Regions from separate parts of the uncultured Comamonas sp. genome, predicted to be linked through region 1. Evidence: riboswitches for the same ligand, from Rfam matches in the RefSeq annotation. Region 1 holds a riboswitch; the other holds the start of a gene.
What was found. Region 1 has a riboswitch for manganese ahead of ACHWUQ_RS20865 (TMEM165/GDT1 family protein). Riboswitches for the same ligand answer to the same signal wherever they lie in the genome.

Region 1 (7,532 bases):
GGCGCCGATTGTCCCGCCCGCACGCCGTGCCACTGACCCGACCCAGATCGCACGGGAGGCAGCACGCCGGGGCGGCGCGCCTGCGCCCACCGCCGACACCAGTTTTGGCGGCCTGAGCAATACCCAGTACGGCGATCTGCACTGAGCGTCCACGCCGCTGCAGCGCTGCAGCGGAGGCTCAGTGGCCCGCGAAATCCACCAAGGTGAACAGCGGCAGGCCTGCGTCGGTCAGCCGCTTGGAGCCGCCCAGCTCGGGCAGGTCGACAATGGCAGCGCCCTCCATCACCTGGGCGCCGAGTTTCTCCAGCAGGTTCTTGCCGGCCATCATCGTGCCGCCGGTGGCAATCAGGTCATCGACCAGCAGCACCTTGTCGCCGGGCTTGACTGCATCGGCATGCAGCTCCACCGTGGCGCTGCCGTACTCCAGCTCATAGGTCTCCTCCACCGTGGTGAAGGGCAGCTTGCCTTTTTTGCGGATCGGCACAAAGCCCACCTTGAGCTGGTAGGCAATGACGGCGCCGAGGATGAAGCCGCGCGCATCGAGCCCGGCCACCACATCGGGGCGCATGTCGCGCGACATGTAGCGGTGCACAAAGGCGTCGATCAGCACATGGAAGACCTGCGGGTTCTGCAGCAGCGGGGTGATGTCCCGGAACTGCACGCCCGGCGCTGGCCAATTGGGAACGGTGCGGATGTGGTGACGCAAAAAGGCGTTGACGTCGGGAGCGTGCATGGTGGGGCCGGAGAAGGGGGAGGACTCGCCATGGTAGTGCATGTGCGGTTGCTGCAGTCCAGCGGCGGTGCTTTGTTAAGCATGTTTGGCAATGACCTGCGTCCGCCGGGGCGCGGGCGCTCCGATAAAATCGGCCTCCATGAGCACCCTACAGCCCAAGCGCCCCCTCGAAGCGGCGCAGATTCTGCGCCTGGCGGCGTCCACCTTCGCGATCGAGGCCGAGGCCATTGCCGCGCTGACACAACGCCTGGACGGCAACTTTGTCCAGGTCGTGCAGCGCATGCTGGAGATTCCCGGGCGTGTGGTGGTCACCGGCATGGGCAAGAGCGGGCATGTCGGGCGCAAGATTGCCGCGACCTTGGCATCGACCGGTACGCCCGCATTCTTTGTGCACCCGGGCGAGGCCAGCCATGGCGACCTGGGCATGGTGACCGGCCAGGACCTGGTGCTGGCCATCTCCAACAGCGGTGAGAGTGGCGAGATTTCGGTGCTGCTGCCGGTGCTCAAGCGCCTGGGCGTGCCCATCGTGGCGATGACGGGCAATCTGCAGTCCTCGATGGCCCGCCACGCCGACTGGGTGCTCAACACCCAGGTGGACAAGGAAGCCTGCCCGCTGAACCTGGCCCCCACGGCCAGCACCACGGCGCAAATGGCGATGGGCGATGCGCTGGCCGTCGCGCTGCTGGATGCGCGCGGCTTCAAGGCCGAGGACTTTGCCCGCTCCCACCCCGGTGGCGCGCTGGGCCGCCGCCTGCTCACCCATGTGGCTGACGTGATGCGCAGCGGCGATGAACTGCCTACCGTATTGCCCAGCGCCAGTTTCAGCGATCTGATGCGCGAGATGAGCGCCAAGGGCATGGGCGCGGCTGCCATCGTCGATGCGAACGGGCTGCTGCAGGGCGTCTTCACCGATGGCGATCTGCGCCGCCGTATTGAGGCCGGTGCCGATTTGCGTGGCCTGACTGCGGCCGAGGTGATGCATGCGGCGCCGCGCCAGATATCGGCTGACGCGCTGGCGGCCGATGCCGCCGCGATGATGGAGGCCCACCGCATCACCAGCGTGCTGGTCACCGATGCGGCCCGGCGCCTGGTGGGCATCGTGCATGTGGGCGATCTGATGCGGGCCAAGGTGATCTGATGGCCAGCACCCTGACCTTGCCCCCCATCACCCCAGCCCAGCAGTGGCCCGCCGGGTTGCTGCTGCGTGCCCAGGGCATCAAGATCGTGTTTTTCGATGTGGATGGCGTGCTCACCGATGGCGGCCTGTACATCAGCGAGCAGGGTGAAACGCTCAAGCGCTTCCACACGCTCGACGGCCATGGCCTCAAGATGCTGCGCGAAGCCGGCATTGTGCCGGCGGTCATCACCGGGCGTGACTCGGCGCCGCTGCGCCACCGCCTGGCGGCATTGGGCATCGCGCATGTGCGCTATGGGACCGAGGACAAGCTGCCCGCTGCCCAGGCCATGCTGGAGGCGCTGGGCCTGGACTGGCACCAGGCCGCTGCCATTGGCGATGACTGGCCGGATCTGCCGGTATTGCGCCGCTGCCAGCTGGCCTGCGCCCCCGCCAATGCCCACCCCGAAGTGCTGGGCGTGGCACACTGGGTGACCACCCGCCACGGCGGCGCAGGCGCCGCGCGCGAGCTGTGCGATGCCGTGCTGGCCGCCAGCGGTGCCTATGTCAACCTGCTCGATCGGTACGGACAATGAAATCTCGTGTGCGACGCCTCATGGACCTGTCGTCCATCTACCTGCCGGTGATCCTGATGGGTCTGCTGGCGCTGGGCACCTGGTGGCTGGTGCGCAATGCCCCCAAGCCGCAGAGCGTGCGTGAGGCGGTGGTGCCCGGCCACGAGGTGGATTACTACATGAGCGATTTTTCGGTGCGCAACTTTGACGGCACCGGCGTGCTGACCAGCGAGATCCTGGGCAACAAGATGCGCCACTTCATCGACACCGACACGCTGGAGATCGATACGGCCACGATGCGCTCGTTGCGGCAGGATGGATCCACGACGGTGGCGACGGCCGACCGCGCGCTGTCCAATGCCGATGGCTCGGAAGTGCAGCTGTTCGGCAATGCCAAGGTGGTGCGCAGCAGCAACAAGCCGGGTGTGCCGCAGATGGAGTTCCGGGGCGAATTCCTGCACGCCTTTGTCAATGAAGAGCGTGTGAGCTCGAACAAGCCAGTCGAGATCATCCGGGGCAAGGACCGCTTCACGGCCGATTCCATGGTCTTCAACAACCTCACCCAGGTGGCCGAGCTCAAGGGCCGGGTCAAGGGTGTCCTGCAGCCCGCACGCTGAGCGCCCATGGCCACCCCCCTGAGCGACGCACCGCTGGTGCTGATCACCGGCGCCTCCAGCGGCATCGGCCAGGCGCTGGCCTGGCGCTACTACCAGGCCGGCTACCGGCTGGCGCTGGTGGCCCGCCGCAGCGCAGTGATGCAGGCATGGGCGCAGGCACAAGGCATGGACAGCAGCCGCTATGCCATCTATGGCGCCGACGTGGCCAGCCAGGACCAGATCATTGCCGCCTGCGCGCAATGCCTGCAGCAGCAGGGCCTGCCCGATGTGGTGGTGGCCAATGCCGGGGTGAGTTACGGCATCGACACGGCAGAGCGCGAGGACCTGGACGTCATGGCCCAGACCTATGCCACCAACGTGATCGGCATGGCCGCGACCTTCCACGCCTTTGTGCGGCCCATGCAGGCGCGCGGCAGTGGCAAATTGGTGGGTATTGCCAGTGTGGCCGGCATACGCGGCCTGCCCGGCCACGGCGCCTACTGCGCCAGCAAGGCGGCGGTCATCAGTTACTGCGAGAGCCTGCGGGTGGAGCTGCAGCGCAGCGGCGTGCAGGTGGTCACGATCAGCCCGGGCTTTGTGGCCACGCCGCTCACCAGCCATAACCGCTACGGCATGCCGTTCCTGATGCAACCCGAGGCCTTCGCCGACAAGGCCTTCGCGGTGATTGCCAAGGCGCGCAGCTATGCCGTCATCCCCTGGCAGATGGGCTGGGTGGCCAAGCTGTTGCGCTGCCTGCCCAATGCACTGTATGACCGCGCGCTGGCCAACCGCCCGCGCAAGCACCGCCACCGCGAACGGGTGCAAGAGCTGCCGCCAGGCCGGGACTGACGCAGGTCTGCGCCGGCCATGAAAAAAGCCCCTGTCGGGGCTTTGTCGTTGCTGGAGGCGCACCGCCAGGGTGTGCCTGCAGACATCAATAATCGTCGTTGTTGTCGTAGCCTTGGTTGCCGCCGCGGTTGCGCGAACCATTGCCGTAGGGGCTGCGGAAGCCGCCATCGCGGTCGCCGCCGCGATCACCGCCACCAAAGCCACGGTCATTGCCGCCACGGCCGCCATCGCGACCGCCACGGTCGCCATAACCACCGCCGCCGCCGCCGTAGCCGCCACGGTCACCGCCGCCGCCGTATCCACCGCCACCACCGCCGCCGTAGCCACCACCGCCGCCACCGAAGCCGCCGCGGTTACCGCCGCCACCGAAGCCACCACCGCGTGGGCCGCCAAAGCCACCACCGCCGCTGCGGGGAGGACGGGGCTCCATCGGACGCGCTTCGTTCACGACCAGATTGCGGCCGCCCAGAGGCTGACCGTTCAGACCGTTGACCGCTGCTTGGGCTTCGTCATCGCTGCCCATTTCTACAAAACCGAAACCCTTGGAGCGACCCGTGTCGCGTTCCATCATCACCTTGGCGCTGGTTACGCTGCCAAACTGACCAAAGGCCTGTTCCAGATCGTTGTCGCGAACCTGGTATGGCAAATTACCGACGTAAAGCTTGTTGCCCATTTGAGGGACTCCTGATAACTCTTAAATAATGCGATAGCGCCCTGTAGAACACCGGTCATTCATCGCAGTAGCCCGATGGAGGAATACTCCATCCTTTATTTTCTGGCATAAAAACCGACAATGGCATAGTTCCGCCCCTCAGTTGTGGCGCGGAAGCTGCAACCAGATGCAAAAAAGGCCTCAAAGAGGCCTTTTTTTCGGGAAAACCCGTCATCTAACCGTCAAAACCCGTAAGAGGTTTTGGAGGTGAGGTGTTTAGTAGCTGCCGCCACCGTAGCCACCACGGCCACCGCCGCCGAAGCCACCGCGATCGCCGCCGCCGAAGCCGCCACGGTCACCGCCGCCGAAGCCACCGCGGTCACCGCCGCCGAAGCCGCCACGGTTGCCACCACCGAAACCACCGCTGCGTGGAGGACGGGCTTCCATGGGACGGGCTTCGTTCACAACCAGGTTACGGCCGCCGTAGCCTTGGCCGTTCACGCCTTCGATAGCAGCTTGTGCTTCAGCGTCCGAACCCATTTCCACAAAGCCGAAGCCCTTGGAGCGGCCGGTGTCACGTTCCATCATGACCTTGGCGCTGGAGACGGTACCGAACTGGCTGAAAGTGCTTTCCAGATCGCTGTCACGGAAAGAGTAGGGCAGGTTGCCCACGTAAAGTTTGTTGCCCATTTGAGGACTCCGAAAAAAGTAAAAAAAGCGATGGAGCCTGATGCAATCAACAAACCTGTGACAACTTCCAAGACGGATCACCGCGCGCTGTAGTGTACCCGGGGGCACATTGAGCTTCACCATTATGGGTGAATCGCCTTACGCTGTGTTGACAGTTCCCGCAAGCGGGGCTTGGTATTTTCCCTGGCGGCAGTGGGTGTTGCGGCGCAGCATCGCTTTTGGGCGTATGATGCGCCGGTCTTTGGGGAGTAGCCTGCCGGGCGTGCAATGCGCCGCGGAGTGTGCGTCAACAAACTTGGGCCTTCGCGGCCTATGGCGTACACGGCACCTTGTGATGAGGATGCTGGGCGAGACCATTGACCACGTTGCGATCCAATGCCGGAGTCGCGATGCGGTCAATGCTGTCTTGCGATATCCGGCTGCAATAACGATCCCCACACCATGGAAGCCTTTCTCCTCTCGACCGCTGTCGTCGCCCTTGCCGAAATGGGCGACAAGACACAGCTGCTATCGCTCGTCCTCGCTGCCAAATACCGCAAACCCTGGCCCATTGTGCTGGGCATCTTTGTCTCGACCCTGGTCAACCATGCACTGGCCGGTGCCGTCGGTGCCTGGATCACCACGATGCTCGGCCCCGATGTGCTGCGCTGGATTCTGGGCGTGTCCTTCATCCTGATGGCCGGCTGGATGCTGATTCCCGACAAGATCCACGAGGACGAAGCCGGCAAGAGCAGCGGCCGCTGGGGCGTGTTCGGCACCACGGTGCTGCTGTTCTTCCTGGCCGAGATGGGCGACAAGACCCAGTTGGCCACCGTAGGGCTGGCCGCCAAGTACCCGGCTTCCTATTACTGGGTGGTCGCCGGCACCACGATCGGCATGATGCTGGCCAATGCGCCGGTGGTCTGGTTTGGCGACAAGATCACCAAGAAGCTGCCGATCCGCTGGATCCACCGTGTCTGTGCGGTGATCTTCCTGGTGCTGGGCGTGGCTGCGCTGTTCACGACGATGGACTGACAGCGCTGGCGGCGCCAGCAACACCGGCAACGCACAAACGCAAAGGGCTGGGGATCCTGCGATCTCCAGCCCTTTTTGGATGGGGCAGCGCCCCAAGCCTCAGCCTCAGTCCAAGGTCATCAGGCTCGCATTGCCGCCCGCTGCTGCGGTGTTGATGCTGATCGCATGCTCGGCCAGCAGGCGGAACAGCGGCACGCTGCCATCGGCGGCCTGGGCGGTGATCGGCACAATGGCGCCGGGGCGGCCCGCCAGGCTGCTGCCGCTGGGCAGCCAGCCGCTGGCGGCATCGGCGATCAGCGCATCGAAGGCTTCGGACTGCAGGAAGGCCTGCGCGCTGTGCGCAGACAGTTGCACCGAGGCACGCACCGATGCGGGCAGCTGTGCCAGCAGGTTGGCGTACTGGCTGTTGGCGGGCCACACGGCGGTGGAGCCAGCCGCTAGCACGGCGGCGAGCTGGGCCAGCAGCAGGCTTGTGGTGCTGGCCACGCAGCCCACGCGCTCGCGGCCGCTCAGCACATACAGGTTGCGCTCACCGGTCGGGCCGGGCAGCTCGGCCGCAAAGCCGTTGCCGGTATGGGCGGCATAGCGCTGGCACAGCGCTGCCAGCTCGCCCTGGCCTTGCTGGCTGGCCCAGCTTTGCAGCGCCTCCAGCGCAGCGGCCGGGGCGGCATCGGCCTGCTCCAGGCCATGGGCATGGCCGCGCTGGCCCGTCGCGGGCGCGGGCGCCTCATTGCCCGCCATGCGGGGCAGGTGGGCCAGCGCATCGACCGTGGCCGTGGCCGGCATGCGGCTGAGCAGGCGCAGCATGTACAGCGGGCCGCCGGCCTTGGGTCCCGTGCCTGACAGGCCTTCGCCGCCAAAGGGCTGCACACCGACGACGGCGCCGACGATGTTGCGGTTCACATAGATATTGCCGGCATGCGCAGCAGTGACCACCTGGCTGATGGTCTCGTCAATGCGGGTGTGCAGGCCCAGGGTGAGGGCGTAGCCGGTGGCATTGATGTCGGCCAGCAGCTGGGGCAGGTGCTCGCGGCGGTAGCGCAGCACATGCAGCACCGGGCCGAAGACTTCGCGCTTGAGCTCGGACAGCTGGCGGATGGCGATCACCGTCGGCGGCACAAAGGTGCCCTGCGCGCTGGCGCCGCCGTTTTGCCAGACCTGGTGGCCGGCGGCCTGCATGCGGGCAATGTGCTGGTCGATGACGCCCTTGGCTTCGGCGTCGATGACGGGGCCGACATCGGTCTTGAGCTGGCAGGGGTTGCCGACCTGGAGCTCCTGCATCGCGCCGCGCAGCATGTGCAGCAGGCGG
Region 2 (7,532 bases), on a different contig from region 1:
CGCCGAGGGCACCAGGGCCTGGATGGCGCGGCGGTTGACGCCGTTGTGGTAATGGTAAGGGCCACGGTGGTCATCGCTGTAGAGGGCAGGCACATGCACGCGCTCCTTGCGGATCAGCCAGTAGTCGGCCATCACGATACCGAACAGCGGGCCCAGGAAGGAGCCCAGGCCACCGAGGAAATACAGGATCACCAGCGGCGAATCGTAGAGGTTCCACGGCAGGATCACAAAGCCCAGGATGGCGCTGACCAGCGCCGCGCGGCGGAAGTTGAGCTGGCGCGGCAGCAGGTTGGCCAGGGCCAGCGCGGGGGCGACAAAGTTGGCCATCAGGTTCACGGCGATGGTCAGGATCAGCAGCGACAGGCTGGCCAGGATCAGCAGCGGCTTGTTGGGGATCTTCTCGACGATGTCGGTGGGGCTGAGAATCAGGGTGCCATCGATGGCCAGTTGGCCGCCGGTCAGCACGACGACGATCAGGCCGAAGATCAGCATGTTGATGGGGATGCCCCAGAAGTTGCCCTTGACCACGGCGCTGCGCGAGGTGGCGCCCCGGGTGAAGTCACAGAAATTGAGCACAAAGGTGCCGTAGATGGCGACCCACAGCGAAGCCGCACCCATGATCTGCACCCACATCGCCCCACCGGTGCTGGGCTGGGGCGCCGTCCACTGGATCCTGCCGCCCGAGCTGTACAGCACCCAGCCGGCCAGCGCGATGAAGGTCACCAGAATCACCGGGCCGGCAAAGGCCTCGTACTTGCGGATGCTCTCCATGCCCCAGCAGGCAATCATCGTCTGCACCACCCACAGCAGGCTGAAGCTGATCCAGCCCAGCACCGGCAGGCCCAGCACCTGGTGCGCCAGCAGCGCCTGCAGGCTGGGAAAGAGGGTGATCAGCAGCACATCGAGCACCTTGGAGGCCAGGTAGGTCTGGATGCCGAACCAGGCAATCGCGACGCCGCCCCGGATCAGCGCCGGGATCTGCGCGCCCCGCGTGCCAAAGCTGATGCGGCTCATCACTGGAAAGGGCACGCCCGTCTTGGGGCCCATGAAGCCCGACAAGGTCAGCAGCACAAACAGCAGTGCGGCGCCCATCATCAGCGCCGTCAGAATCTGCCAGCCGCCCAGGCCCAGCGCAAACAGGCCGATGGCAAAGGCATAGTTGCCCAGGCTGTGCACATCATTGGCCCACAGCGTGAACAGGCTGTAAGCGCCCCAGGACCGGCTGTCTTTCCGGGTGGGTGCCAGGTCCTTGTTGTAGAGCGAGGGGCATACACCAGCGGGCAAATCGGTGGTGGCCGCGGGCCGCTGCTGGGCGGGGTTGAAGGCAAAGCCTGCGTTCTGGTCTGCTGCAAGATCGGTCATTGACATCCTTGGATCGGGCGCATCCAGGTGCGCCTTAGTAACGGCCTGGCGGCCTGATTTGTCTCGTCATGTGCGCGGTTCCATGCATGGCATGTGCAGCAGAGAAGCGGGCCTCAATGGCTATGCTTTGTGTGCACATATGCATACATTAAGTGTATACAAAGCGTCCAAAAATGAACTAGGGCCAACCCTGAAAGGGCGCCGTTGCTGTTGCCTGGGAGACGCGTTTACCGGCGCTGCCAGAGGGCGCATCGCAGCAGCGCGGGTACATGAGGTTGCTCTTGTTTCGGCCTGTAGCTATCGGCCGTTTCGCTGCACCAACGCTGGGGCACCAGGCAGAAATGCGATCCATTTCTAAAGAGCCTGGCGCCTCCGGGGCCATGCGCCGCAACGCGCTGCGCAAGGTTTAGACTGCGGGCTCCCTTGGGGAGTAGCCTGCTTCCGCGCTGGAAGCGTCTGCGTCAACATACTCGGCATGACCCATGCTGTGGCGCAGACATCCGTTCTTCGGTTGGCGAGACCATCGGCATGCCAGCACGACCTCGGTCGGGCAGTGGTGGCATGCCGTTGTGCTCATGCCCGACTGTCCCAGAAGAACCTCCGATGAACGCTGCTTCCATTTCCCTGTTGGCGCTTGCCATGTCTACCGATGCCTTTGCCGCCGCGATTGGCAAAGGCTCTGCCCTTGTCAAACCCCGTTGGTCCGAGGCGCTGCGCACCGGCCTGATCTTTGGTGTCATTGAGGCCATCACCCCGCTGGTGGGCTGGGCGCTGGGCTATGCCGCTGCCGATTATGTGAAGGCCTGGGACCACTGGATTGCCTTTGTGCTGCTGCTGGTGCTGGGTGGCCGCATGGTGCTGGGCGCTTTCAAAAGTGCCGATGAACCCGGGATGGGCCGCCCGGCGCGCCATGGCTTCTGGCTGCTGGTCGCGACCGGCTTTGCCACCAGCATTGATGCGATGGCGGTGGGCGTGGGCCTGGCTTTCCTGGATGTGAACATCACCGTGGTCGCGCTGAGCATCGGCTTTGCGACCTTTGCAATGGTGACCTTGGGGGTGATGGTGGGCCGTGTGCTGGGCCATATCACCGGCCGCTGGGCAGAGGCGGTGGGTGGCGTGGTGCTGATCGCGATTGGCTCGCTGATTCTGTACGAGCACCTGGTGGCGGTATAAAAGCAGGCCCTCTGCGGTTGCCACGGCAGAGGGCTTTGGTGTGTGGCCCTGTAGGAGGACGGCGCCAGACAAAACAAAGCCCCGCAGAGCGGGGCTAAAGTGAGAGAGATCAGTGAGCCTGCAATCGCTGCGGGTGCCGGGTTTTCAGTTCTGGCTCAACCGCTGGCAAGCTGCGCTGATATCAGAAGCGGGCAGGAGCACGCTTACGGTCACGTTCGTCTTCAGGCCAAATAGCAAACACTTCAGTCATTTCAGTCCTTTCACCTTTCTGGTGTAGATGGGTGTACAACGGGCCGCGCGCTGAAGTGGTTGACAAGGCCTGCATAAAGTTTTGTGAACAACCTCCAACAAAACGTAGAGATCACCGTTTTACGGGGCTTGAGACGGCATTGCATTGTGAAATCGCTATGATTTGCCACCTAATTTGGACAGGGAGTGCGTAATGGCTGGTGCTGGTTTATTGATGTTGCTCGATGATATTGCGACCTTGCTTGACGATGTGGCGCTGATGACCAAGACGGCTGCGGGCAAGAGCACGGCCATCCTGGACGATGTGGCCACGCAGACCAAGGTGGCGGTGCAAAAGACGGCGGGGGTGCTGGGCGATGACCTGGCGCTGAATGCCGAGCAGGTGACCGGCGTCAAGGCCAACCGGGAGTTGCCGGTGGTCTGGGCGGTGGCCAAGGGCTCACTGAAGAACAAGGCCATTTTGGTGCCGGCAGCGTTGCTGATCAGTGCTTTTGCGCCCTGGCTGATCACGCCGCTGTTGATGATTGGCGGCGCTTTCCTGTGTTTTGAGGGGGTGGAGAAGGTGCTCAGCCTGTTCCACAAGCCCAAGCACACCCATGACGCCGTCAAGGAGTCTGAGCAGGCCGCACAAATGGGTGTAGCCCCTTCGTCGGTCAAAGCCGCCAACGAGAAGAACATGGACCCGGTGGCCTATGAAAAGGCCAAGGTCGCGGGTGCCGTCCGGACCGATTTCATTCTGTCGGCCGAGATCATGGCTATTGCGCTGGGCACCGTCGCCAGCAAGCCGATTGCCGAGCAGTTGGTGGTGCTGGTCGCTGTGGCGCTGGCGATCACCGTGTTTGTCTATGGCCTGGTGGCCGGCATTGTGCGTATGGACGATGTGGGCATGTGGCTGATGCGCAAGACCAGTGCCGCTGCAAAGGCGTTTGGCCGGGGCCTGATCGCTTTTACGCCCTGGCTGATGCGCGGCTTGTCGATTGTGGGTACGGCTGCGATGTTCATGGTGGGCGGCAGCTTGCTGGTGCACGGCATCGGCCCGATCGAGCACTGGCTGCAGAGCACCGTGACCCCGATGGGCGGTGTGGTGGCCCTGCTGGCACCGACGCTGGTGCACGTGGTCGTCGGCGCGGCCATTGGCGGCTTGGTGGTGCTGGCGGTGGAGGCCTGGCACAAGTTGCGCGGGCACTGACCAGCAGCAGCGCCGCATCGTTGGGATGCGGCTGCAGTAAAGACCTCAAGGCGGCATCGCAACAGCGGGCCGCCTTTTTTCACGGCTTGTTTTGTCTCGTTGATCTGGGTCAGGGCCGCCTGGCGCGTAGAGGAAGAAGATGCAGGGCATGGACAGCAGGCAGATCTGCCACCCACCTATCCGGCGCTTGGCGCTGGCCGGGCATGCAGATGCTGGCTCGTTTCAGCTACTTTTCAATCCATGCGAGCAAGATCGCAGCGAGGGCAATGATGATGAAAAAGATGATGTTGGCAGCGGCGGCTGTATGTGCAATGGCGTCGGGCGCCGCGATGGCGCAAGAGGCGCAAAGCCCCTGGCAAGTGCGTTTGCGTGCGGTGCACCTGGACAGCGCCAACAAGGACTCCACCGGCCTGGGTCTGTCGATCAATGACAAGACCATTCCCGAAGTGGATGTGACCTACTTCTTCACGCCCAACATCGCGGCCGAGCTGGTGCTGACCTACCCGCAAAAGCACGACCTGCGCTCGGACGGCGCCAAGATCGGCACGCTCAAGCACCTGCCGCCCAGCCTGCTGGCGCAGTACCACTTCACCAACATGGGCGCGTTCAAGCCCTATCTGGGCGCTGGTGTGAACTACACGCGCTTCTCGAACGTGAACTTCGCACCGGCGGTTGAGGCCGCGCTCGATCCATCGATCAAGAAGAACAGCTTTGGCGCCGCACTGCAGATCGGCTTTGACTACATGCTCGACAAGAACTGGTCGATCAACGTGGATGTGAAGAAGGTCTACATCAAGACCGATGTGCGCTCGGCGGGCACCAAGGTGGGAACCTTCAAGGTCGATCCTTGGCTGCTGGGTGTCGGTGTGGGCTACCGCTTCTAAACGGGGTCTGAAGCCGTCCACGGATCAAAGAGCACTGTGATTGAGCCGCTTGTTGCAAGCGGCTCTTTTTTTGCGTGCGAGGGCCCTTCAGACCTTGGCCAGCGCCTGCTCCAGATCGGCCAGCAGGTCATCGACATGCTCGATGCCGACGGACAGACGCACCATGCCTTCGCTCACACCTGCTTTTTCCAGCTCGCCACTGTCGAGCTGGCGGTGGGTGGTCGAGGCCGGGTGCGTGGCCAGTGATTTGGCATCGCCAATATTGACCAGGCGCGTGAACAGCTGCAAAGCATCCAGAAAGCGGGCGCCTGCGGCACGGACTTCGCCATCGGCGGCCTTAAGGCTGAACGACAAAATACCCGAGGCGCGGCCGCCCGACTGCTTTTGCAGAATGGCATGGTCCGGGTGATCAGGCAGGCCGGCATAGCGCACCCAGGCGACCTTGGGGTGCTTTTGCAGGGTCTCGGCGATCTTCTGGGTGTTCTCGCAAATGCGGTCCATGCGCAGCGCCAAGGTTTCGATGCCTTGCAGGATCTGGAACGCGTTCTGCGGCGAGATGGCCGCGCCCATATTGCGCAGCGGCACCACGCGCGCGCGGCCGATGTAGGCCGCAGGGCCCAGCGCTTCGGTATAGACCACGCCGTGGTAGCTCACATCGGGTTCGTTGAGGCGCTTGAAGCGCGCCTTGTGCTCCGCCCAGGGGAAGGTGCCGCTGTCGACGATGGCGCCGCCGACGCTGGTGCCATGGCCGCCGAGGTATTTGGTGAGCGAGTGCACGACGATGTCAGCGCCATGCTCGATGGGGCGCAGCAGGTAGGGCGATGGCACGGTGTTGTCGACGATCAGCGGCACGCCATGGCGGTGGGCCACATCGGCCAGCGCGCGGATGTCGGTGACATTGCCCAGCGGGTTGCCGATGGACTCGATGAACACGGCCTTGGTCTTGTCGTCGATCAGTGCGCCAAAGCTGGCCGGGTCACGCGGATCGGCAAAGCGCACCTCGATGCCTTGCTGCGGAAAGGTGTGGGCAAACAGGTTGTAGGTGCCGCCATACAAGGTGCTGGCCGAGACGATGTTGTCGCCCGCTTCGGCCAAGGTCTGGATGGCGGCGGTGATCGCTGCCATGCCCGAGGCCAGTGCCAGCGCGGCAATGCCGCCTTCCAGCGCGGCCACGCGCTTTTCCAGCACATCGGTGGTCGGGTTCATGATGCGGGTGTAGATATTGCCCGGCACCTTCAGGTCAAACAGGTCGGCGCCATGCTGCGCGCTGTCAAAGGCGTAGGCCACCGTTTGGTAGATGGGCACTGCCGCAGCCTTGGTGGTCGGGTCGGGCGAATAGCCTGCGTGAACGGCCAATGTCTCGATGCGCATGGTGTTGGAATCCTTTTTGTGGGCAGAAATATGCCTCCCGGTTGTAGCAGTTTTGTGCGGCAGACCAACGATTTTTTGGGTATGAGCTTATGAGCGCTCAGCGCCATCAACACGCTCAGAGCCAGGTATTGACCGCCAGCCCGCCCAGCACCAGCCAGACAAACAGCACCAGCCCCAGCAGCAAGGGCTTGATGCCCGCAGCCCGCACGGCGCGCACATGGGTGGTGAGCCCCAGGCCGGCCATCGCCATCGTCAGCAAGGCGTTGTCCCACTGCACACCGATGGCGAGCGCCTGCGCAGGGATGACGCCCAGCGAATGGATGCCCGCGACTGCGACAAAGCCCAACGCAAACCAGGGAATGGTGATCTGGCGGGCCTGCACGGCGCCACCGGCTGCCGGCTGCCGGACCGCTGCAGCGCTGCCAGGGCGCCTGGCCAGCCACAGCGACAGCGCGATCAGAAACGGGGCCAGCATCATCACCCGCACCATCTTGGCGACCACGGCAGTATCGGCCGCGCTGCTGCTGACGGCGCCGCCAGCCGCCACGACCTGGGCGACCTCGTGCACGGTCGAGCCGACCCAGAGGCCATAGCCGGCCTCGGTCATCTGCAGACTGGGTGCGAGCCACTGGTAAAGCACGGGGTAGAGAAAGGTGCCCACCGTGCCAAAGACCACCACGGTGGCAATCGCGACCGCCACATCATCAGCCCGCGCCTTGGCCACCGGAGCCGTGGCCAGCACGGCCGCTGCGCCGCAGATGGCGCTGCCCGCGCCCACCAGCATGCTGGTGCGTGCATCCAGCCCCAGCCAGCGCCGGCCCAGCCATTGCGCCAGCACAAAGGTGCTGATGAGCATCAGCGCATCGGTCAGCACTCCGGCCAGGCCCACGGCGGCGATGTCCTGGAAGGTCAGGCGCAGGCCATAGAGGATGATGCCCAGGCGCAGCAGCTGCTGCTTGGACAGCCCGACTCCCGCTGCCGCCGGCGCCTGTACCGCGCCATAGACGGTATTGCCCACCAGCATGCCGATGACGATGGCCACCGTGAGCGCGCTCAGCCCATGGCTGCTAAACCAGGGCAGTGCCGCCAGCCCGCTGGCCAGCCAGGCAATGGCCGCGCACAGCAGCAGGCCGGGCGCCAGGCGTCTGGCGGTATCGAGCCAGTGGCCGTGGCGCAGCCGGGGGAGGGGGAGGTGGGCGAGTGACATGGGCGGTTCCAGACGCCCTGGCAGGGCCGAAAGCGGCAGGCTGCTGGGCGATGTGGTGTCACTATAGAAATTATTCTTATATCTGTATAACGGATTG

Region 2: linked by a shared signal. The riboswitch ahead of mntP (manganese efflux pump MntP) and the one ahead of ACHWUQ_RS20865 (TMEM165/GDT1 family protein) in region 1 are both predicted to bind manganese.

The regions. Positions count from the first base shown of each region.
Region 1 is NZ_CAXYJV010000049.1:94,055-101,586, reverse strand. It holds gene ACHWUQ_RS20905 (hypothetical protein) at 1-145, shown strand, start outside; gene ACHWUQ_RS20900 (adenine phosphoribosyltransferase) at 179-733, opposite strand; gene ACHWUQ_RS20895 (SIS domain-containing protein) at 873-1,871, shown strand; gene ACHWUQ_RS20890 (HAD family hydrolase) at 1,871-2,443, shown strand; gene lptC (LPS export ABC transporter periplasmic protein LptC) at 2,440-3,039, shown strand; gene ACHWUQ_RS20880 (SDR family oxidoreductase) at 3,046-3,867, shown strand; gene ACHWUQ_RS20875 (RNA recognition motif domain-containing protein) at 3,953-4,540, opposite strand; gene ACHWUQ_RS20870 (RNA-binding protein) at 4,796-5,209, opposite strand; yybP-ykoY riboswitch at 5,441-5,554, shown strand; gene ACHWUQ_RS20865 (TMEM165/GDT1 family protein) at 5,651-6,223, shown strand; gene putA (trifunctional transcriptional regulator/proline dehydrogenase/L-glutamate gamma-semialdehyde dehydrogenase) at 6,329-7,532, opposite strand, start outside.
Region 2 is NZ_CAXYJV010000046.1:19,527-27,058, reverse strand. It holds gene ACHWUQ_RS18825 (NCS1 family nucleobase:cation symporter-1) at 1-1,362, opposite strand, end outside; yybP-ykoY riboswitch at 1,783-1,948, shown strand; gene mntP (manganese efflux pump MntP) at 1,966-2,535, shown strand; gene ACHWUQ_RS18815 (DUF808 domain-containing protein) at 2,978-3,973, shown strand; gene ACHWUQ_RS18810 (OmpW family protein) at 4,246-4,857, shown strand; gene ACHWUQ_RS18805 (O-acetylhomoserine aminocarboxypropyltransferase/cysteine synthase family protein) at 4,945-6,228, opposite strand; gene ACHWUQ_RS18800 (YeiH family protein) at 6,344-7,435, opposite strand.